Regions from separate parts of the Streptomyces sp. NPDC002845 genome, predicted to be linked through region 2. Evidence: riboswitches for the same ligand, from Rfam matches in the RefSeq annotation. Region 2 holds a riboswitch; the other holds the start of a gene.

Region 1 (10,353 bases), on a different contig from region 2:
CGTTGGCCCGGTGATACCCGCGAACGGCGAGCAGACCGGCCAGTTCTCCCTGGGAGCCCGCGTTCGGCTGGAGCGAGACCTTGTCGTACCCGGTGACCTCGGCGAGACGTTCCTCCAGCTCCCGGATGAGCGTGAGGTAGCCCCCGGCCTGCTCGGCGGGCGCGAAGGGGTGCAACTGCCCGAACTCGGGCCAGGTGACCGGCTCCATCTCCGTGGTCGCGTTGAGCTTCATCGTGCAGGAGCCCAGCGGGATCATGCCGCGGTCGAGCGCGTAGTCCCGGTCGGCGAGCCTGCGCAGGTAGCGCAGCATCGCGGTCTCGGAGCGGTGCTGGTGGAAGACCGGGTGCGTGAGGTACTCGTCGGTGCGCAGCAGCGCGTCCGGCAACGCCTCCTCGGTGGCCGCGTCGAGCGCCTCGACGTCGCCCTCCACCCCGAACGCGGTCCATACGGCGCCCACCTGGGCCCGCTTGGTCGTCTCGTCGCAGGCGATCGACACGGTGTCGGCGTCCACGCGCCACAGGTTGACCCCGTGCTCCCGCGCGGCCGCGACGACCGCGTCCGCCTTGCCCGGTACCCGCGCGGTGACCGTGTCGAAGAAGGCGCCGTGCACGACCTCGACCCCGCCCGCGGTGAGCCCCGCGGCGAGGATCGTGGCGTACCGGTGGGTGCGCCGGGCGATGATCCTCAGGCCCTCGGGCCCGTGGTACACGGCGTACGTGCCGGCCATCACGGCGAGCAGCACCTGCGCCGTACAGATGTTGCTGGTCGCCTTCTCGCGGCGGATGTGCTGCTCCCGCGTCTGCAGGGCGAGCCGGTACGCCTTGTGTCCGTCCGCGTCGACGGAGACGCCCACGAGCCGCCCGGGCAGGCTGCGCGCGAACTTCTCGTGCACGGCCATGTACCCGGCGTGCGGCCCGCCGAAGCCCATCGGCACACCGAAGCGCTGGGTCGTACCGACGGCGATGTCGGCGCCCAGCTCACCGGGCGAGGTGAGCAGCGTGAGGGCAAGCAGATCGGCGGCGACGGTGACGAGCGCGCCGAGTTCGTGCGCCTGGTCGATGACGGGCTTGATGGCGCGTACGGCACCGGAGGCTCCCGGGTACTGAATCAGTACGCCGTTGATCTCGCGCCCGGCGATCTCGGCGGGGATGCCCTCACTGAGATCGGCGACGACGACCTCGACGCCGGTCGGCTCGGCGCGGGCCTCGATCACGGCGATGGTCTGCGGCAGCGCGTCCGCGTCGACCAGGAAGAGACCCTTCTTGTTCTTGCCCATGCGCCGGGACAGTGCCATGGCCTCCGCGGCCGCCGTGCCCTCGTCGAGCAGGGAGGCACCGGAGGTGGGCAGACCGGTCAGGTCGGCGACCATGGTCTGGAAGTTCAGCAGGGCTTCGAGCCGCCCCTGCGAGATCTCGGGCTGATACGGCGTGTAGGCGGTGTACCAGGCCGGGTTCTCCATGACATTGCGCAGGATGACGGGCGGGGTGAACGTCCCGTAGTACCCGAGCCCGATCATGGAGTCGAGGACCTGATTGCGATCGGCGAGGGAGCGCAGCTCTTCCAGCACCTCGGCCTCGGTGCGTGCGCCCGGCAGCTTCAGGGCCTCGGCGTTCTTGATCACATCCGGGACCGCGGCGGCCGTCAGCTCGTCGAGGGAGCCGTACCCGACCTGCGCCAGCATCTTGGCCCGGTCCTCGTGGTCGGGTCCGATGTGACGCCGCTCGAAGGGGGTTCCCTGTTCGAGCTCGGAGAGCGGAATGCGATGGGCGGTCATTTGCGGAGGCCTCCTGGTCTGACACGACCTTCGAGGGGCACCACGGCACGGGTGCCCCGACGGCCTCCCCCTCTGTCATCTCAACCTGAGAGCTTCACCGGACCGCCCGAGGACGCTCCGGCTTGCACCGTCGGTGAGAGCGGAAGCCGTCGACACCCGCCCTGCTTTCCAGAGTGACCTCGTCCGTGCGGTACGTGGGCCTGAGAGATTCCGGGGAGGATTTGCTCCTTCGGCGCCTCCGATGGTGTCTGGAGGACTCTCCCGCACGGGGTCAGCAGCCGCTGCCAGACTACCAGCGAGGTCAACGCACGGGCTTTCGAGTGGCCGCCTTCCTCAATGTGCCTTTTCGTAGTGCTTAAGGATGAGCTGCAACCCTTGGTGCGACCACTTGGAGGGCCCATGCAGACCGACATCGATCCGCGCAATCTGATCGGCCGCAAGGCGTTCGACCGTAAGGGCACCAAGATCGGCACGGTCGACGAGGTCTACCTCGACGACGCGACCGGCATCCCCGAGTGGGCGGCGATACGCACGGGCCTCTTCGGCCGCGACGCCTTCGTCCCCCTGGAGCCCAGCGAATTCGTCGGCGGCGCCCTCCGCGTCCCCTACGACCGCGCCCTCATCAAGGACGCCCCCGACTTCGGCGTGGGCCGCCACCTCTCCCCGGAGCAAGAGCTCCAGCTCTACCACCACTACGGCCTCGACGTGGCCCCACCCCCACCGCCCGACTGGGACTTCGGACAAGTGGCAGGCCAGGACGAACCCTGACCGACGGCACCAGCACCCGCCCGGCCTTGCCACCCGCCAACTCACCCTGGCCCCCACCAGCCTCCGGACACGCAGCGGCAACGGCTCCGCCCGCTGCGATCACGAGTCGTCCACCCCAAACACGCTCACGCGCCCCGGCCCGCCCGCCTGATACCTCGGCCCCGCCCTGCTCCACCCTGGACGGATCAGCCACGTACTCGTCCCGGCAGGACACAGCCCAGCCACTACCCCTCTCCCCGCCCTCTCGCGCACCCGTCCCCACCCCACCCCGCCTCGGCAGAAGGCACAAACCACGCGCCGTCGGCGCGGCCACCGGCCCCGCATCGCCAAGGCCCACCCACGGCTCACCCACGCCCCAACCGCACCCCGGCGCCAGTCCCCCGCCCCGGCCGCACCCTCACCCCGGCGCCCTCATCTCCAACCCGCCCTCCACCGCGGTCCCAGCCTCCGGCCCCATCGGCACCCCAGGTAACAAGGGCAACGGCTCCGCGGGCTCCAACTCCGGATCGTCCACCCGGAACGTACGCACGCGCCCAGGCTCGGACCCAGGCGTCTCGAACCGCACCGTGACCCGCCCGAGCCCGCTGCCCTGCACCCACCCGTGCCCGTACTCGGTGTGCCGAACGTCGTGCCCCGCGGGCCAGCGCCGCTCGACGGGCGTCGCGCTCTCCTCCGGAGCGGGCGCCTCCACCGCTTCCTCCTCCGCGAGGTCCAGCTCCCCCGCCGCCTGAGCGAACAGGTCCTCCTGCGTGTAGTCGGCGAGCCCACTGACGCCCACCCCGAGCAGCCGTACGCCACCGGTCGTGTCCACGGACTCCAGCAGCCGCGCGGCGGCCTCCCGCACCACGGCGGGGTCGTCCGTGGGCCCCCGCAGCGTCTCGGACCGGGTCAGCGTGGAGAAGTCGTACCGCCGCACCTTCAGCACGATGGTCCGCCCCGACAGCCGCGCACCACGCAGCCGCCGCACACACCGGTCGGAGAGCCGCTGCACCTCCATGCGGACCCGTACGCGGTCGTGGATGTCCACGTCGTACGTGTCCTCCACCGACACCGACTTCGTGTCCCGCTCGGCCACCACGGGTCGCTCGTCGTGCGCCAGGGCCATGGCGTACAACCCGTGTCCATGGGCCTTCCCCACCAGCCGTACCAGCTCCTCCTCACCGGCCTCGACGATCTCCTCGACCGTGGTGATCCCGGCCCGCCGCAGATGGTCCCCGGTCGCGGGCCCCACGCCGGGCAGGATGCGCACCGACTTCGGCCCGAGCAGCGCCCGCTCGGTCCCGGGCTCGATGAGCACGAGTCCGTCGGGTTTGGCCTGCTCGGAGGCGATCTTCGCGAGCATCTTGGACGCGGCGAGCCCCACGGACCCGGTCAGCCCTGTCACGGCCCGTATGTCCGCCCGAAGCTTCGCCCCGGCCAGCCGCGCCGACTCCTCGTCCCAGGCCGCTCCCCCGGCCTCCAGATCGACGAACGCCTCGTCCAGGCTCAGCGGCTCCACCAGCGGCGACAACCCGCGCAAGAGCCCCATGACCTGCTCGCTGATCGCCCGGTAGAACCCGAACCTCGGCACGAGATACGCGGCGTTCGGCGCCAGCCGTCGCGCCTGCGCCATGGGCATCGCCGAGTGCACCCCGAACACCCGCGCCTCGTACGAGGCCGTGGCCACCACCCCGCGTGGCCCGAGCCCGCCCACGATGACGGCCTTCCCGCGCAGGCTCGGCTTGGATGCCTGCTCCGCCGAGGCGAAGAAGGCATCCATGTCGAGATGCAGGATCGTGGGCGCGGTTCTCACATCTCCGATGCTGCCCTACGCCACTGACAATGCCCCGCTACGGCCGGCCACCAGCCCGACGCAAGCTCGGTCCCCGGTTCCCCCGCCCCGCCGACGCGGCCAGGACAGCGCCCTCAAACCGCCCGGTTGCGCCGCCGGGCCAGCTCATCCGCCGGATTGTGGGCGACCAGGGTTTCCCCCGTGTCGACCCGCTCGCCGTGCAGCTGCGAGAGAGCGCTCTCCACGTCCCGCCACACCACACCCACCGCGATACCGAAGATGCCCTGACCGCCCTGGAGCAGCGCGTGGACCTCATCGGGAGACGTGCACTCGTAGACGGTCGCACCGTCGCTCATCAGCGTCATGCGCTCCAGATCCCGGAAGCCTCGCTCCCTGAGGTGCTGGACTGCGGTCCGGATGTTCTGCAGGGACACCCCGGTGTCCAGAAACCGCTTGACGATCTTCAGAACGACGACGTCCCGAAAGCTGTAAAGGCGCTGCGTCCCCGACCCGTAGGCAGGCCGCACGCTCGGCTCGACGAGCCCGGTGCGGGCCCAGTAGTCGAGCTGCCGATAGGTGATGCCCGCGGCCGCGCACGCCGTGGGACCGCGGTAACCGATCTTCTCGTACGTCTCGGACGTCGCCCCTGCGCTGCCCGGCACTGCTGTCGGCCGCTGCGGGACGTGACCGGCCGCGCTGCCGTGAAGCGGGTACGGGCCGTTCTCCCCCGGACTGCGTCCGGGAGCACCCCCAGCCGTACCGTCGCCGCTGCTTCTCACGCCGACCTCCGTCCTCGACCTGCCCTCTCGACGGTAGGCAGTCACCAGGGGTGCGTCAACGATCGCCACACTCGGCACGCCGAGTGATAATCACCCAAGGAGTGGTTTCCCGTGCCCTTCCGCGGGGAAAGGCTAGCCGAATGCGCTGAGGCCGGACCGCACGACACCACACTGGCCGCTGGCATGTGCCCAGCGCGCGATCACAGCAAACCCCGCCGAACGCAGACCTCTGGGCCGGTCAGCCTCTGAACGCCGCCGCCCATGGCCCCGGGCTCACTGGCTGCTCGTCCCGAAGTCCTCGGGCGAGATCTGGTCGAGGAACTCGCGGAACTTCTCCACCTCGTCCTCCTGCTCGTCCGGGATGGCGATGCCCGCATCGTCGAGCACCCCTTCACTTCCGTAGATCGGTGTCCCGGTGCGCAGCGCCAGCGCTATGGCGTCGGACGGACGGGCGCTGACCTCGACCCCACTGGCGAACACCAGCTCCGCGTAGAAGACGCCCTCACGCAGATCGGTGATGCGCACTTCCGTGAGCTCCTGGCCGACGGCCTCCAGCACGTCCTTGAACAGGTCGTGGGTCAGCGGTCGGGCGGGGGCCATGCCCTGCTGTGCGAAGGCGATCGCCGTGGCCTCCCCCGGCCCGATCCAGATGGGGAGGTAACGGTCGCCTCCCACTTCACGCAGGAGCACGATCGGTTGGTTGGAGGGCATTTCGACCCGGACACCTACGACATCGAGCTCGTTCACACAGCAACCCTAGGCCGTACGCGGGACGTTTGGGTAGTCGGGCAGAGATTGCCCCGGTCGACCAGGGCTCCACTGGGGCATCCGCGCGCTGGCGTCAAGGCAGCCTTACGCCGAGCGCGGTCTGCACCAGCGCTGCGTGCAGCTTCACCGCGAGCCCCGCCAGCTCCTTCGTACGAGCCTCCGCGTGCGCCCTGGTCTGCGGATTGCGGTGGCGGCGCAGCGGGGCCACAACCTGGTCCACGAGCCCTGCCTCACGGTCCGCGGCGGCCTTCATCACTCGCAGATGCCGTGGTTCGATCCCGAACCGCCCCAGTTCGACGACGAGCGCGGCGACGGTGACCGCCTCGGAGTCGTACACCCCGTCCGTCAGCGGAGTGATGAGCCCGTACGACTCCCACTCCACGAGCTGCTCCTCCTCGATCCCGGCGGCGGCGAGCAGCTCGGCGCGCCCGATCCGGGCCACGGTCGGCTCCTCGGAACCGCCGAACAGCTCGTCGAGCCCCTCCCCGTCCCCCGGGTCCCGCTGACGCCCCAGAGTGGGAAGCCGTACCGCCTCACCGCGCTCCATCGCCTCCAGGTGCTCGCGGATCACCTTGAGCGGCAGATAGTGGTCCCGCTGCATCCTCAGGACGTGGCCGAGGCGCTCGACATCCTCGGCGCTGAACTTGCGATACCCCGAGGGGGTGCGCTGCGGCTCGATGAGGCCCTCGGACTCCAGGAAGCGAATCTTGGAGATCGTGACCTCGGGGAACTCCTCGCGCAATGTGTTCAGCACCGTGCCGATGCTCATCAGCCCGCTGTCCGTGGCGGCGGCACCGTTCCCGGTACCGCCGCTCGGTGTTTGAAGCATGGACCTTCCTGGGGGTCCCCCCGGACGGAGTCCGGAGGAGGGTCAGATGCCCCGCTGGCTCGCGTAGAAGACCAGCCGGTACTTGCCGATCTGCACCTCGTCGCCGTTCGACAGCGCGACCTCGTCGATCCGCTCCCGGTTGACGTACGTGCCGTTCAGACTGCCCACGTCGGCCACCGTGAACGAGCCGTCCGGACCGCGGCGGAACTCCACATGGCGGCGCGACACCGTCACGTCGTCCAGGAAGATGTCGCTCTGCGGGTGACGACCGGCCGTGGTCAGATCGCCGTCCAGGAGGAAGCGGCTGCCCGAGTTGGGGCCCCGGCGTACCACCAGGAGCGCCGAGCCGAGCGGCAGCGCGTCGACGGCAGCCTGCGCCTCGGGCGACAGCGACGGGATCGCCGTCTGTCCGGTGACCTCGGAGTCGTAGGCCTCCAGGCCGGAGATCGAGATCGTGGAGGTCGTCTCGGAGGGACGCTCCGCGGCCGCCCCGGCTCGCAGCGGCGCACCGCAATTGGAGCAGAAGCGGCTGTTCTCCGCGTTGCGGTTACCGCACCTCGTACACACCAGGGCCGACATGGACGGATCCTCCTGCCGCGGCTGCCCCGCCGGGGCATTGGACGCGTACGGGTCGGAGGCGAACCCTCCACCCGCACCTGAGGTTGACGGTTGCCCGAAACCTATGCGGCCGGACTGGGCAGGGTCAACAGACGGCGCGCCCTGACCTCCGGAAATGTCGCCACCCTGACCAGCGACCTCGTCCCGGAACAGGGGGCGCTCGCCGCCCTGATCCTCCACGTCTCCAGGCTGCGCGCGATGGCGAGCGGTAGCGTTCTCGCTGTCCTCTCGCGCGCTCTTGCCGAACAACTTCGCAAACAACTTCACGGGCGATTCCCCTTGACCGAAACAGACCCGCCCGTGGGGCAGGACGAACCCTGATTGAACTCACCGGTCGACCCGGACATCCTCACAACGTCCGTATCCACCTGACAGTTTCCACCACGCACCACCCAATCGGTGCGCCGACCCCCCGCAACCTCATGCCCTCGCCCGACGGCCCCTATGCACCTGCGGTTCACTGGGAGGACGACCGAGCGTAGTCAGGCCGCTTCGCCGCTCGCAAGGCGTCCACAACGATCTTGTCCGCCTGCTCCACGGTCACGGTGGCCTGCTCCTTCTCCAGCATCTGCACCACACCCCCGGGGATGTTCAGCGCGGGCTCGAGGTCCTGCGGCTTGCCGATAACCTTGAAACGATAGGGTTGGGTGATCTTGTTCCCGTCGACGCTGATGCCACTGCCGGAGTCCGTCAGATAGGTGTCGGCGACAACCCGTACGCCATTCACCTGGATCGCCTCCGCGCCGGCCGCGCGCAGCTCCTGGATCGCGTCGAGCAGCATGTCCGCCTCGACCGTTCCCTTCGTGTCGTTGATCGTCAGCGTGATGCCGGGTCCCTGCGCCGCCACCGTGCCCGCCAGTATGCCGAGTTGCCTTTCCTTCTCGACCGTCTGCCTGCGAGCCTCCGCCGCCTGGTCGGAGCTGTTCTCCAGCTCCGTGCGCTGGTCCTCGAGACCCTGCTTCTCCTCCTCCAGACGCTGAGTACGGTCATCCAGTTCATCAAGGATGCGTACGAGATCTTCTTGCCGCGCACCGCGCAGGGCGCTGCTCTCGCTGTTGGAGGCCACCTGCACCGCCAGGCCGAAGCCCAGGCCGAACAGCAGCAGGGCGACGATGAGCTGGGCTCGCGTGACGCGCAGCGGCCACAGCCCCTTGACCAGCCGCTGGCGTCCGGTGAGGGCGGGCTCCGGCTCGGCCTCCTCGGCCTCCTCCTGCTCCTCGACGGGCGCGACGGGCACCTCTTCGGGCAGTTCCTTGCGCAGGCTGTTCGCCGGTTCCTCGGCCTGGCCGGTCTTCTGCTCGTCGCTGGTCTTCTGCTCGTCCTGGCTCTTCATCGGCCTCACGCCCGGAACACGTGCCGGCGGATCGCCGCGGCGTTGGAGAAGATGCGAATGCCGAGGACGACCACCACACCCGTGGACAGCTGGGCGCCGACACCCAGCTTGTCTCCGAGGAATACGATCAGCGCGGCCACGACGACGTTCGACAGGAACGACACCACGAAGACCTTGTCGTCGAAGATGCCGTCGAGCATCGCGCGCAGGCCTCCGAACACGGCGTCGAGCGCCGCCACGACGGCGATCGGGAGATACGGCTCGACCACCGCCGGTACCTCGGGCCGGACCAACAGGCCGGCCACGACTCCCACGACGAGGCCCAGTACGGCGATCACGATGTGCCCTTCTCTGTGCTCGGTTGTGCAGTTCGTACGGTCACACTCGGTGCTGCGGGCAGCCGGAGGTCGTCCTCCGCGGAGATGGCGGTCCGGATCCCGAAGTTCTCCTGCAACGCGTGCAGGTAGAGCCCGTCGGCGCTGTCCTGGAACCTGGTGCTGAGCCGCTGCCCGTCCCCCACCGCGAGCACCGTGTACGGCGGTACCAGCGGCTTGTTGTCGACCAGTATCGCGTCGCCGGCGGCCCGGATCGCGGACAGCGCCGTCAGCCGCTGCCCGTTGATCGAGACGGCCTCGGCGCCCGACTCCCACAGGCCGTTGACGACCCGCTGCATGTCCCGGTCACGTACGCGTCCGGTGTCGGAGAACCCGGAGGTCCCGCGCGGATCGCCGTCACCGCCCTGGCTGGAGTCCTTCGAGTCGTTCACGACGAGCTTCAGACCGGGGCCGTGCACTTCGACGGCGCCGGACAGAATGCCGACCAGCTCGCCCTGCTCGCTACCGCCGTCGTCCTTCAGCGCCTCCCGCTGGCGCGCGCTCACATCGTCGCGCAGCTCGTCGACCTCGCTCTCGAGCTCGTCCGCGGCCGACGTCTCGCGCTCGATGCGGTCGATGAGCTCCTCGCGCTCCTTGGCCAGGGCGGGAGCCGCTATGCGTGCCTGTGCCGCGCCCACGGTCACCACAAGGGCCGCGAGCACCAGCCCGGCGGCGAGCCCCAGCTTCGCCCTGACCGTCTTCGGCATGCCCCCGGTGCCTTGTGCCTTCTTCCGGGCGGCGGCCTCGGCGTATCCCTCGTCGAGGCTGTGGTCCATGACGTTGGTGAGCAGCGACATGGAGGCGTCCGGGCGCGGGGGGCGCGTGGGGGTGCTCCGAACGGGGGGCTGCTGCGGCATGCCGCACATCGTCGCACGTCGCGACCACTACCTCCGAATGGCCCCACCGGCGTGCCGGACAGGCCCCGTTGGGGGCACTTGTCCGGCACGCGCGCGTGTTGCGTCCTTCAGCGGCCGGCGCTGTCCACGACCGCCGACCACTCGTCGAGCAGGGCCTGCGCGGACGCGTCGTCGGGCCCCTCGGCCCACAGATGCGTCACGGCCTCGGCCGGGTCCGGCAGCACCATGACCCACCGCCCGTCGGTCTCGACGACCCGTACACCGTCGGTTGTGTCGACAAAGCGATCGTCGGCCGCCTCCACGACTCGCCGCATCACGAGTCCCTTGACGGCCCAGGGAGTGGCCAGATCCCGCTTGAGGACGTGAGCCCGCGGAATCCGCGCATCGATCTGGCTGAGAGTGAGCTGCGTCCGCGCCACCAGCCCGATCAGCCGTACGAAGGCCGCCGTACCGTCGAAGACGCTGCTGAACTCCGGGACGAT
Region 2 (10,353 bases):
GGAATGAGTTGGAGCAGTCTTCGTACGACGAGACGCAGCACCCCGCATGCCCCTTTCTAGCGTGTGTGACTTCAGATACGGGTCCGCCCGGTCGCCGAGTTGCAGCGGCCGGGCGGACCTGTGCTGTGCCTGTCTCTGCCTACTTGAAGGAGACTTCCGCGAAGTTCTCCTGGGTCAGCGGGGAAACGTTCGGCGGGTTGACATTCTTGGCGAACGCGATGGCAGGCGGGGAGGAGGAGATCGGGACACCCGGCAGGTAGTCCATGATGACCTCGTTGGCGTTCTTGTACGCCGCGGTGCGCTCGTCCGCGTCACCCAGCTCCGAACCGGCGTTCACCGCGTCGAAGAGCTCCTGGTTCTTGAAGCCCCACTGGGTGTCGTACCCGGCGAACCAGGTGCCGATGAAGTTGTAGCCGTCGTTGAAGTCACCGGTCCAGCCCAGCATGTGCAGGGCGCAGGAGCCGGCCTCGGTGGCGTCGAGGTAGTCCGGGGCCCACTTCATGGGCTTCGGGGTGACCTTGATGCCGGCCTTCTCCAGGTCGGCCTTCATCAGCTCGAAGAGGTCCTGGGGGGCGGGCATGTAGGGGCGGGTGACCTCGGTCGGGTAGCAGAACTCGATCTCCAGGCCGCTCTCACCGGCGTCCGCGAGGAGCTGCTCGGCCTTGGCCGTGTCGTACTCGTACGTCGTCACGTCGTCCGAGTAGCCGGCGACCGTGTCCGGCATGAACTGCGTGGCCACCTTGCCGCCCTCGGGCAGCTGGGTCTTGACCAGGTTCTCGCGGTCGAGGGCGTGCGCGATGGCCTGGCGGACTTCCTTCTTCTTCAGCGCCGCGTTCTTCTCCTGGGTCATGCCGAGGTAGAAGAGGTTGAAGACACCGCGGGTCGGGACCTCGAAGCCCTCGTCCTCCAGGGTCTTGACGTCGGCGGGCGAGACGAGGTCGTAACCGTCGATGTCACCGGCCTGGAGCGCCTGGCGGCGGCCCTCCTCGGTGTCGATGGTGCGGATGACCAGGTTCTTCACCTTGGCCTTGTCGCCCCAGTAGTCGTCGAAGCGCTCAAGGGTGACTTCCTTGTTGCCCTTGTTCCACTTCGTGATCCGGTACGGGCCGGTGCCGGCGACCGTGCCGGCCTCCTGGCTGTACTTGGGGTACGTGATGGCGTCGCCCTTGGCGGTCGCCTCCTGCTTCTCGTACTCCTCGATGGCCTTCGGCGAGTGGATGGCCAGGGCCTGGAGGGAGAAGCCGCCCGGCAGGTTCGCGGAGGGCTCCTTGACCTCGATGACGGCGGTGTTCTCGTCCTGAGCGGTGCAGGACTTGTAGTTCGCCTCCGCCGTCTCCTCGTCCTCGTTGCTCGCGAAGCCGCCCATGATGGACTGCCAGTAGTAGGAGACCGCGCTGGACTGGTAGGTGCCCGTCCAGTTGAACCAGTGGTCGTAGTTGGCGCACACGGCCTCGGCGTTGAAGTCCTCGCCGTCGTGGAACTTCACGCCCTTGCGGAGGTTGAAGGTCCAGACGGTGCCCTCGTCGTTGCTCTCCCAGCTCTCGGCGAGACCGCCGACGAGCTCACTGCCGCCCGACTCGTGCTCAAGGAGCGCTTCGAAGGCCTGGCGAGTGACCCGGAAGGTCTCACCGTCGCTCGCGAGTGCCGGGTCCAGCGAGCCCGGGTCGCCCGGGGCGCCGAACACGAACGTGTCCTCGCCGCCGTTCTCGTCCTCCGTGTCTCGCTCGCTGGCGCAACCGGTGGCGATCAGACCGACCGTCAACGCGGCCGTGATCGCCCTGGCGGCTCGGGATCTGCGTATGCGCATAGGGGGCCACTCCGGGGGTCCGCTGTGAGGAATGCGTGTTGACCCCCGCACACTACAGACGCGGCACCCGACCGAGAACAGTCCGCATAGCGGTGATACCTACCTGAGATCTGAACACTCACCAAAACGCAAGCTTCCGGTACATCAAGGATGCGTGCAGTTAACTTGCCTGATACAGGCGGCAGTCGGTGGGCACAAGGGTGCGAGAGGTTCCGCGGATGCCGCTCGGCCGGGAATCGGGTGTTCCGAATGGTGATACAGAGCGGGCCGAGGGCTTCCTGACCGGTCGGTCAGCGGACCGACCGGACGACGAACCCGCCCGACGGCAGGCCGACCGGACGGCGCGAGGGTATACGGGCGGCAGACCAGCCGAACGCCGACCCACGCGACGGCACGAGAGCGCCCTGCCGACAGATCAGCCCTTCGGCGAACCGGCCCGTCCGGCAGGTCTGCCGGACGGCGTGGGGTGCCTGGACGGCGGGTCGGCCGGGCTACAGCGGGTTCTGGGCCGTCGGCGGGTGCCGTCGGGTGCGGCAGATGCCGGTCAGTACGCCCGGGGAGCAGCGGCGCCCGGTTGGTGGCCGGGGACCGGCGGATAGCCGTAGTCCCCGGCGGGGGCGGCGCCATGGGCCTCGCGGTCGTAGAACGGGCGGGTGTTGGCGCGCAGCCACATCGCGACCGGGTCGTACTCGTCGGACATCGCCACGGTCGAGACGGGCAGCCCGTCCGGGACCGCGCCGATGGACTGCTGCATCATCGCGCGCACCGAGTCGACGGCGGGCGGCGAGGTGTCGTACACGTCGAGGCCGATGGCGAGGTACGGCGCGCCGAGCGCGGGCTGCACCCAGGCGCGGCGCAGGGAGCGGACGGCCGGGGTGCGGTGCGCGTTCTGCGAGAGCAGGGCGTAGAACTGCGGGATCTCGATGCCCGGTTCGGAGAGGCGGAGGGGGCCCGAGGGCTGGCGCTCCAGGCCCGTGGCGATCCGGCGCAGATCGAGCCAGGGGATGCCGACGCCGCCGCCCGGGGCATGCGGATTGAGCCACAGGCCGTAGTGGTCGGGGTAGAGGGTCCGGGCGACGTCGACTCCGTCGACCACCTCGTACGAGCGGTTCCAGCCGCTGGCGGAGAGTTCCTGGGCGGAGGTGACGCACGGGGCGTAGCCGTAGCCGTCCACCTCCATGTTCCCGTACTGGGCGTCGGGGGAGCCCGCCTGGCCGTGCCACAACAGCATCCAGACCTGGCCGGAGGACGGGGTCGCGAGCGCGCGGAGGAGCGCCTCGTAGGCGTCGTAACGCCCGGGCGTCACCTGGCGCAGCATGTGCTCTACCTGCCCGGCTGCGGCCGTGCCGCTCGCGCTCACGTTTACCGCCCTTCGAGTTGGACCTTGGAGACCTGGACCCTGGATATGAAACCAGCTTAGGCGCTCCTCTGGGTTGTGCCGTGGGAGCTAGGGGCTGGCTGTGATCCGTTGACTGCCAGTTGTTTGTGGCTTGTCGCGCCCGCGCGGCGGAGCCGTATGTCAACACAGCCCCGCGCCCCTTAAGGGGCGCGGTTGCAGTCAGCGTTGGTAGAAGGGGCGGACCCTGTTGCGCAGCCAGTCGGCCACCGGGTCCTGGGTTACGTCCATGAGGACCAGGTTTACCGGCCACTTCACCGGGGTCTTACCCAACGCCCGGCCCAGGGCGTCCATCGGGAGGGTACGTGAGTCGGCCTCCCATGCGGACAGCTCCACGCCTACGAACATCACCGGGTCGGCGGTCTCGATGGCGGCCAGGCAGCGGCGGGCGGTGAGGACGACGCCGGTGCCGTCGAACTCGGCGGAGGCGGCGGTGAGGAAGTCGACCGGATCGTCCTGCCAGTCGGGCTCGAACAGGCGTACGCGGGCGCCGCTCGCACCGTCCAGCGGGGTCCGGCCGGCCTGGCAGAGCTCGGCCACGGCGGGCGGCGGGAGCGGTACGCCGACGACGCCGTCCGGGTTCAGCGCGATGCCGACCTGCGGGGGCAGCCCGCGCGCGAACTCGGCTGCGGGCGCGACCGCGTACCCCATGTGGGTGCCGACGACCTGGCGGAACTGTTCCTCCGAGCTGAAGACCGGGACGTACGCCTGCCCCTCGATCTCCATGCCGGGCAGGTCGAGCGGGCCGCTGCGGGGACCGCCGCCCTCGGGCAGCGGCACCCAGAGGAAGCTGCGGCCGAGGACCTCGATGATCCGGCCGCCCGCCGAGGGCTGGCCGAGCGAGACGGAGAGGACCTCCTCCAGCTCGTTGCCGGGCCATCCGCCGTGACCTTGGGGGTGCGCCTGTGCCGGGAAGTCCGCCGGGAAGTCCATCTCTGCCTGCCGCTTGTCCTGTGTTGCCCTGGTGGCGAAAACCCTAGCGCGTAGGGGGGATACGGCCACCAGGCCCGCGAAGTCGATTCAGGCCATGAGGCCGGCTCGGCCCGTCGGCTGAGGCCGCGAGGTCGACTCAGGCCGCGAGGTCGACTCAGGCCGCGAGGTCGGCTCAGGCCGCGAGGTCGGCTCAGGCCGCGAGGTCGGCTCAGGCCGCGAGGTCGGCTCAGGCCGCGAGGTCGGCTCAGGCCCTAAGAGCAGCTCGGCCCGTCGGCTCAGCCCGCGAAATCGGCTCAGCCCGCGAAGTCGATCCGCTTGAGCGCGTTCGCCGCGTCCCGGTCGATGAGGACCGCCGAGCCGCAGCCGTCCGGCAGGTCTCCCGTCTCCACGGAGCGCAGCAGCCGGGCCATGGCACCGCGGTGCCGGACGAAGGCGTACCGGGAGACCCCGCGGCCGCGCTCGCGCTGGCCGTCACGGGCCTGGCCGGGGGTGACATCGAGCAGCAGCAGATGCAGGACGCCGCCCCGGCGGCGGGCCTCGCGGGCGAGCCAGCCGCGCACCCACGCCTGAGTACCGCAGTCGTGCACGACGACTCCCCCGCCGGCACGCAGGGCGCGGCGCAGACCCGCGTAGTGCGCGAACCGTACGAACGGCCGGTAGACCGCGTACGGCAGGAAGCGCGCCAGGCGCGCGTCGAAGCGGTCGCGGGTGTCCTGGGAGTCGATACGTACGCCCGGCACCGCGCGGCGCATCAGCGTCGACTTGCCGCTACCGGGCAGGCCGGTGACCACGACGAGGTCGTCGGGTCCGAAGGAGAGTCCGTGCGGGCTGCGCCCCGAGCGCTCCCGCAGATCGCGGACGACCGCCTTCGGGAACGGGCCGCACGCCTCCCGGGCCGGGGCAGTGGGCTGCTCGGGCAGCGCGATGCCCGAGGTCGTCGCGTACGCCGTGGTCCTGTTCACCGTGTTCGTCCTCCCCAATGGGTACGGAGTCCCATGCCCGTAAAGCGTAAAGAGAAGGTAATGGCGTATGCCTCCTGTTTCTGTCCGCGTACCGACACAAGCCTGCTACAGGACGCTGTGTCGCCTGCCGTGTCTCCCTGTGGACGCTGTGCGCGGGCTGTGCGAGGTCCCCCTGCCGTGCCGCACCGATGCGTGCAATGATGTGCCCGCCAACTGCATACCGGCCGCTTGAATCCGCGCGGGAGAGTCCCCAGCACCGTTTCGCCGGGGCGCCGAAGGAGCAAGTCCCTCCCTTGAATCTCTCAGGCCCCGTTACCGCGCGGGCGAGGCACATCTGAAAAGCGAGCCGCTGTCGTGGTGGCTCCACCCAAGGTGCAAGTCATGACCAGCAGTACGTACGGTCATGATGAACCTCTCAGGTTCCGATGACAGATGGGGAGGAACTTTCCTCGCCCGTCATGCCCTGGGAGCAGAACCGATGAGCAGCAACTCCCCTGTTGGACCTGTTGGACCGCGCCATACCGCGCTCGACGCCGTGCACCGCTCGCTCGGCGCGACGATGACCGACTTCGCCGGCTGGGACATGCCCCTGCGCTACGGCTCCGAGCGCGACGAGCACCTCGCCGTGCGCACCAAGGCGGGCCTCTTCGACCTCTCGCACATGGGCGAGATCACGGTCACCGGTCCGGGCGCCGCCGCACTGCTCGACTACGCGCTGGTCGGCAACATCGGGGGCGTCAAGGCCGGCCGCGCCCGCTACACCATGATCTGCCGCGAGGACGGCGGCATCCTCGACGACCTGATCGTCTACCGGCTGGCCGAAACCGAGGCCGCGTCTCCTCACTACCTGGTCGTGGCCAACGCTTCCAACGCCCAGGTGGTGCTGGACGCGCTGACCGAACGCGCCGAGGGCTTCGACGCGTCCGTGCGCGACGACCGGGACGCGTACGCGCTGATCGCCGTCCAGGGCCCCGAGTCCCCCGGCATCCTCAAGTCCCTGACCGACGCCGACCTGGACGGCCTGAAGTACTACGCGGGCCTGCCCGGCACGGTCGCGGGCGTCCCGGCGCTCATCGCGCGCACCGGGTACACCGGCGAGGACGGCTTCGAGCTGTTCGTGAAGCCGGAGCACGCCGTCGAGCTGTGGCAGGCGCTGACCAAGGCGGGTTCCCCGGTGGGGCTCGTGCCCTGCGGCCTGTCCTGCCGGGACACCCTGCGCCTGGAGGCGGGCATGCCGCTGTACGGGCACGAGCTGTCGACCTCGCTCACCCCCTTCGACGCGGGGCTCGGGCGGGTCGTGAAGTTCGAGAAGGAGGGGGACTTCGTGGGGCGGGCGGCGCTGGCCGAGGCCGCCTCCCGTGCCGAGGCCAACCCTCCGCGCGTCCTCGTCGGGCTGGTGGCCGAGGGGCGCCGGGTCCCGCGCGCCGGGTACGCGGTGGTCGCCGACGGCCGGGTGATCGGCGAGGTCACCTCCGGCGCCCCCTCGCCCACCCTGGGCAGGCCGATCGCGATGGCGTACGTCGACGCGGCGCACGCGGCCGTGGACACCCCGGGTGTCGGTGTGGACATTCGGGGTAGCCACGAGCCGTACCGCGTCGTGGCGCTGCCGTTCTACAAGCGCCAGAATTGAAGTTCTCTCCCGGCTGAAGCCGGGAGACTCTCCCCATGGATCGCTCCGGGGAGTTTGACAGGTCGTGCCTGCCCAGCGACGACCCTCCCGGCCGCCAGAGCAAATACGGGACCCGCTCGGGTCGTTGGGACTTGGCTGTCGCTCCCGACGACGCGCTGAGCGTGTCAGACGCTGGGCGCGGCCCGTAGCGAGACCCTGACCCTGCGCACATAACCTGTGCCCACCAGCAGTTCCAGCAGTCCCCCTTCATCAGCACTCCCGCGCATACAGGAGAATTCAGGCCATGAGCAACCCCCAGCACCTGCGCTACAGCAAGGAGCACGAGTGGCTGTCGGGCGCCGAGGACGGCGTCGCGACGGTCGGCATCACGGAGCACGCGGCGAACGCGCTCGGCGATGTCGTCTTCGTCCAGCTCCCGGAGGCCGGTGCCACGGTGACCGCGGGCGAGACCTGCGGCGAGCTGGAGTCGACCAAGTCCGTCAGTGACCTGTACGCCCCGGTCACCGGTGAGGTCACCGAGATCAACGAGGACGTGGTCAACGACCCGTCGCTGGTGAACTCCGCCCCCTTCGAGGGCGGCTGGCTGTTCAAGGTACGCGTCACGGAGGAGCCGGCCGACCTGCTCTCCGCCGACGAGTACGCCGCCTTTTCCGCCGGCTGAGGAGTCGTAGCCGTATGTCTGTCCTGAACACACCCCTGCACGAGCTGGACCCGGACGTCGCCGCCGCCGTCGACGCCGAGCTGCACCGCCAGCAGTCCACCCTGGAGATGATCGCCTCGGAGAACTTCGCTCCGGTCGCGGTCATGGAGGCCCAGGGCTCGGTGCTGACCAACAAGTACGCCGAGGGCTACCCGGGCCGCCGCTACTACGGCGGCTGCGAGCACGTCGACGTGGTCGAGCAGATCGCCATCGACCGCATCAAGGAGCTCTTCGGCGCCGAGCACGCCAACGTCCAGCCGCACTCGGGCGCGCAGGCCAACGCGGCCGCGATGTTCGCGCTGCTCAAGCCCGGCGACACGATCATGGGTCTGAGCCTCGCGCACGGCGGGCACCTGACCCACGGCATGAAGATCAACTTCTCCGGCAAGCTCTACAACGTCGTCGCCTACCACGTGGGCGAGGACGGCCTGGTCGACATGGCCGAGGTGGAGAAGCTGGCCAAGGAGTCCAAGCCGAAGCTGATCGTGGCGGGCTGGTCGGCGTACCCGCGCCGGCTGGACTTCGCCGCGTTCCGGCGGATCGCGGACGAGGTCGGCGCGTACCTCATGGTCGACATGGCCCACTTCGCGGGTCTGGTGGCGGCCGGGCTGCACCCGAACCCGGTCCCGCACGCACACGTCGTCACGACCACGACCCACAAGACGCTGGGCGGCCCGCGCGGTGGCGTGATCCTTTCCGTCCAGGACCTCGCCAAGAAGATCAACTCGGCGGTCTTCCCCGGTCAGCAGGGCGGCCCGCTGGAACACGTGATCGCCGCCAAGGCCGTCTCCTTCAAGGTCGCCGCCTCGCAGGACTTCAAGGAGCGGCAGCGCCGGACGCTGGACGGGGCCCGCATCCTCGCCGAGCGCCTGGTGCGGGACGACGTGAAGGCCGTGGGCGTGGACGTCCTCTCCGGCGGCACGGACGTGCACCTGGTCCTCGTCGACCTGCGGAACTCCGAGCTCGACGGTCAGCAGGCCGAGGACCGCCTCCACGAGGTCGGCATCACGGTCAACCGCAACGCCGTCCCGAACGACCCTCGCCCGCCGATGGTGACCTCGGGGCTCCGCATCGGTACGCCGGCCCTGGCGACCCGCGGCTTCACCGCCGAGGACTTCGCCGAGGTGGCGGACGTGATCGCCGAGGCGCTGAAGCCGTCGTACGACGTGGGGGCGCTGAAGGCCCGGGTGACGGCGCTGGCGGAGAAGCACCCGCTGTATCCGGGGCTCACCAAGTAGGCCGCCGTTCGTCGCCTTCCGTCGCCTTTCTCGGGGCACCGCGCACACTGGAACCGGAAGTGCGCGGTGCCCCGCTCCCTGCGCCCGCCGGGCGCCCCCGCACCACCCCTGTTCTGAGGAGTCACCGTGGCCGTCTCGGTCTTCGACCTGTTCTCGATCGGCATCGGCCCGTCCAGCTCCCACACGGTCGGCCCGATGCGCGCGGCACGCATGTTCGCCCGCCGCCTGCGCAACGAGGAGCTGCTCGGCTCCGTCGCCTCCCTCCGCGTCGAGTTGTACGGCTCCCTGGGCGCGACCGGCCACGGCCACGGCACGCCCAAGGCGGTGCTGCTCGGCCTGGAGGGCGCCTCCCCGCGCACGGTGGACGTGGAGGGGGCGGACGGCCGGGTGGAGTCGATCAAGGGCTCGGGCACGATCAGCCTGCTCGGCACGCACGAGATCCCCTTCGACTTCGACAGGGACCTCGTCCTCCACCGCCGCAAGGCACTGCCGTACCACGCCAACGGCATGACGCTCTGGGCGTACGACACCTCGGGCACGGAGCTGCTGACGAAGACGTACTACTCCGTGGGCGGCGGCTTCGTCATCGACGGGGACGCGGTGGGCGCGGACCGGATCAAGCTCGACGACACGGTGCTCAAGTACCCCTTCCGCACGGGCGACGAGCTCCTGCGCCTGACGAAGGACACGGGCCTGTCGATCTCCGCGCTGATGCTGGAGAACGAACGGGCCTGGCGCACGGAGGACGAAATCCGCGCGGGCCTGCTGGAGATCTGGCAGGTGATGCGGGCCTGCGTCTCACGCGGCATGTCCCGCGAGGGCATCCTGCCGGGCGGACTGCGAGTACGCCGCCGCGCCGCCGTCTCCGCCCGTCAACTCCGGGCGGAGGGCGACCCGTTGGCCCGCTCCATGGAGTGGATCACGCTGTACGCCATGGCCGTGAACGAGGAGAACGCGGCAGGCGGCCGCGTGGTGACAGCCCCGACGAACGGGGCGGCGGGCATCATCCCGGCGGTACTGCACTACTACATCAACTTCGTTCCGGGCGCCGATGAGGACGGCGTGGTCCGCTTCCTGCTGGCCGCGGGCGCGATCGGCATGCTCTTCAAGGAGAACGCGTCCATCTCCGGTGCCGAGGTCGGCTGCCAGGGCGAGGTCGGCTCCGCCTGCTCCATGGCAGCGGGCGCCCTGGCCGAGGTCCTGGGCGGCTCCCCCGAACAGGTCGAGAACGCCGCCGAGATCGGCATGGAGCACAACCTCGGCCTCACCTGCGACCCGGTGGGCGGCCTCGTCCAGATCCCGTGCATCGAACGCAACGGCATGGCCGCGGTGAAGGCGGTCACCGCGGCACGGATGGCCATGCGGGGCGACGGCTCGCACAAGGTGTCGCTGGACAAGGTCATCAAGACGATGAAGGACACGGGCGCCGACATGTCGGTCAAGTACAAGGAGACGGCTCGGGGCGGGCTGGCGGTGAACATCATCGAGTGCTGACGGGGTGGAGACCGCCGTCCGGGTCTACGGATCCGCGGTCATTCCCCGTGGTAGAGGCGGGCCAGGTCGATCAGTTGGATCGTGGGGTCGTTCTTGGCCAGGTGATGCACTTCATCGGTGAAGCCGGTACCGCTGAAGCAGTGCAGCCTCGTCGCCTCGGTGGCCGAGCCGCGCGCGGTCAGAAGGCCGCGGA

Evidence for each region. Region 2 has a riboswitch for glycine ahead of gcvT (glycine cleavage system aminomethyltransferase GcvT). Riboswitches for the same ligand answer to the same signal wherever they lie in the genome.
Region 1: linked by a shared signal. The riboswitch ahead of gcvP (aminomethyl-transferring glycine dehydrogenase) and the one ahead of gcvT (glycine cleavage system aminomethyltransferase GcvT) in region 2 are both predicted to bind glycine.

Annotation. Positions count from the first base shown of each region.
Region 1 covers NZ_JBSFUU010000085.1:3,051-13,403, reverse strand. The annotation lists gene gcvP (aminomethyl-transferring glycine dehydrogenase) at 1-1,774, opposite strand, end outside; glycine riboswitch at 1,953-2,048, opposite strand; gene ACWD3C_RS39585 (PRC-barrel domain-containing protein) at 2,174-2,542, shown strand; gene ACWD3C_RS39580 (DNA polymerase IV) at 2,940-4,334, opposite strand; gene ACWD3C_RS39575 (MerR family transcriptional regulator) at 4,448-5,092, opposite strand; gene ACWD3C_RS39570 (bifunctional nuclease family protein) at 5,366-5,839, opposite strand; gene ftsR (transcriptional regulator FtsR) at 5,934-6,689, opposite strand; gene ACWD3C_RS39560 (FHA domain-containing protein) at 6,732-7,268, opposite strand; gene ACWD3C_RS39555 (hypothetical protein) at 7,359-7,628, shown strand; gene ACWD3C_RS39550 (DUF881 domain-containing protein) at 7,765-8,640, opposite strand; gene ACWD3C_RS39545 (small basic family protein) at 8,646-8,978, opposite strand; gene ACWD3C_RS39540 (DUF881 domain-containing protein) at 8,975-9,880, opposite strand; gene ACWD3C_RS39535 (sugar phosphate nucleotidyltransferase) at 9,979-10,353, opposite strand, start outside.
Region 2 covers NZ_JBSFUU010000006.1:1,873-12,225, reverse strand. The annotation lists gene ACWD3C_RS05735 (ABC transporter permease) at 1-41, opposite strand, end outside; gene ACWD3C_RS05730 (ABC transporter substrate-binding protein) at 140-1,807, opposite strand; gene ACWD3C_RS05725 (enhanced serine sensitivity protein SseB C-terminal domain-containing protein) at 2,352-3,167, opposite strand; gene ACWD3C_RS05720 (enhanced serine sensitivity protein SseB) at 3,366-4,136, opposite strand; gene ACWD3C_RS05715 (AAA family ATPase) at 4,430-5,098, opposite strand; glycine riboswitch at 5,328-5,426, shown strand; glycine riboswitch at 5,427-5,540, shown strand; gene gcvT (glycine cleavage system aminomethyltransferase GcvT) at 5,577-6,728, shown strand; gene gcvH (glycine cleavage system protein GcvH) at 7,012-7,389, shown strand; gene glyA (serine hydroxymethyltransferase) at 7,404-8,666, shown strand; gene ACWD3C_RS05695 (L-serine ammonia-lyase) at 8,793-10,160, shown strand; gene ACWD3C_RS05690 (hypothetical protein) at 10,199-10,353, opposite strand, start outside.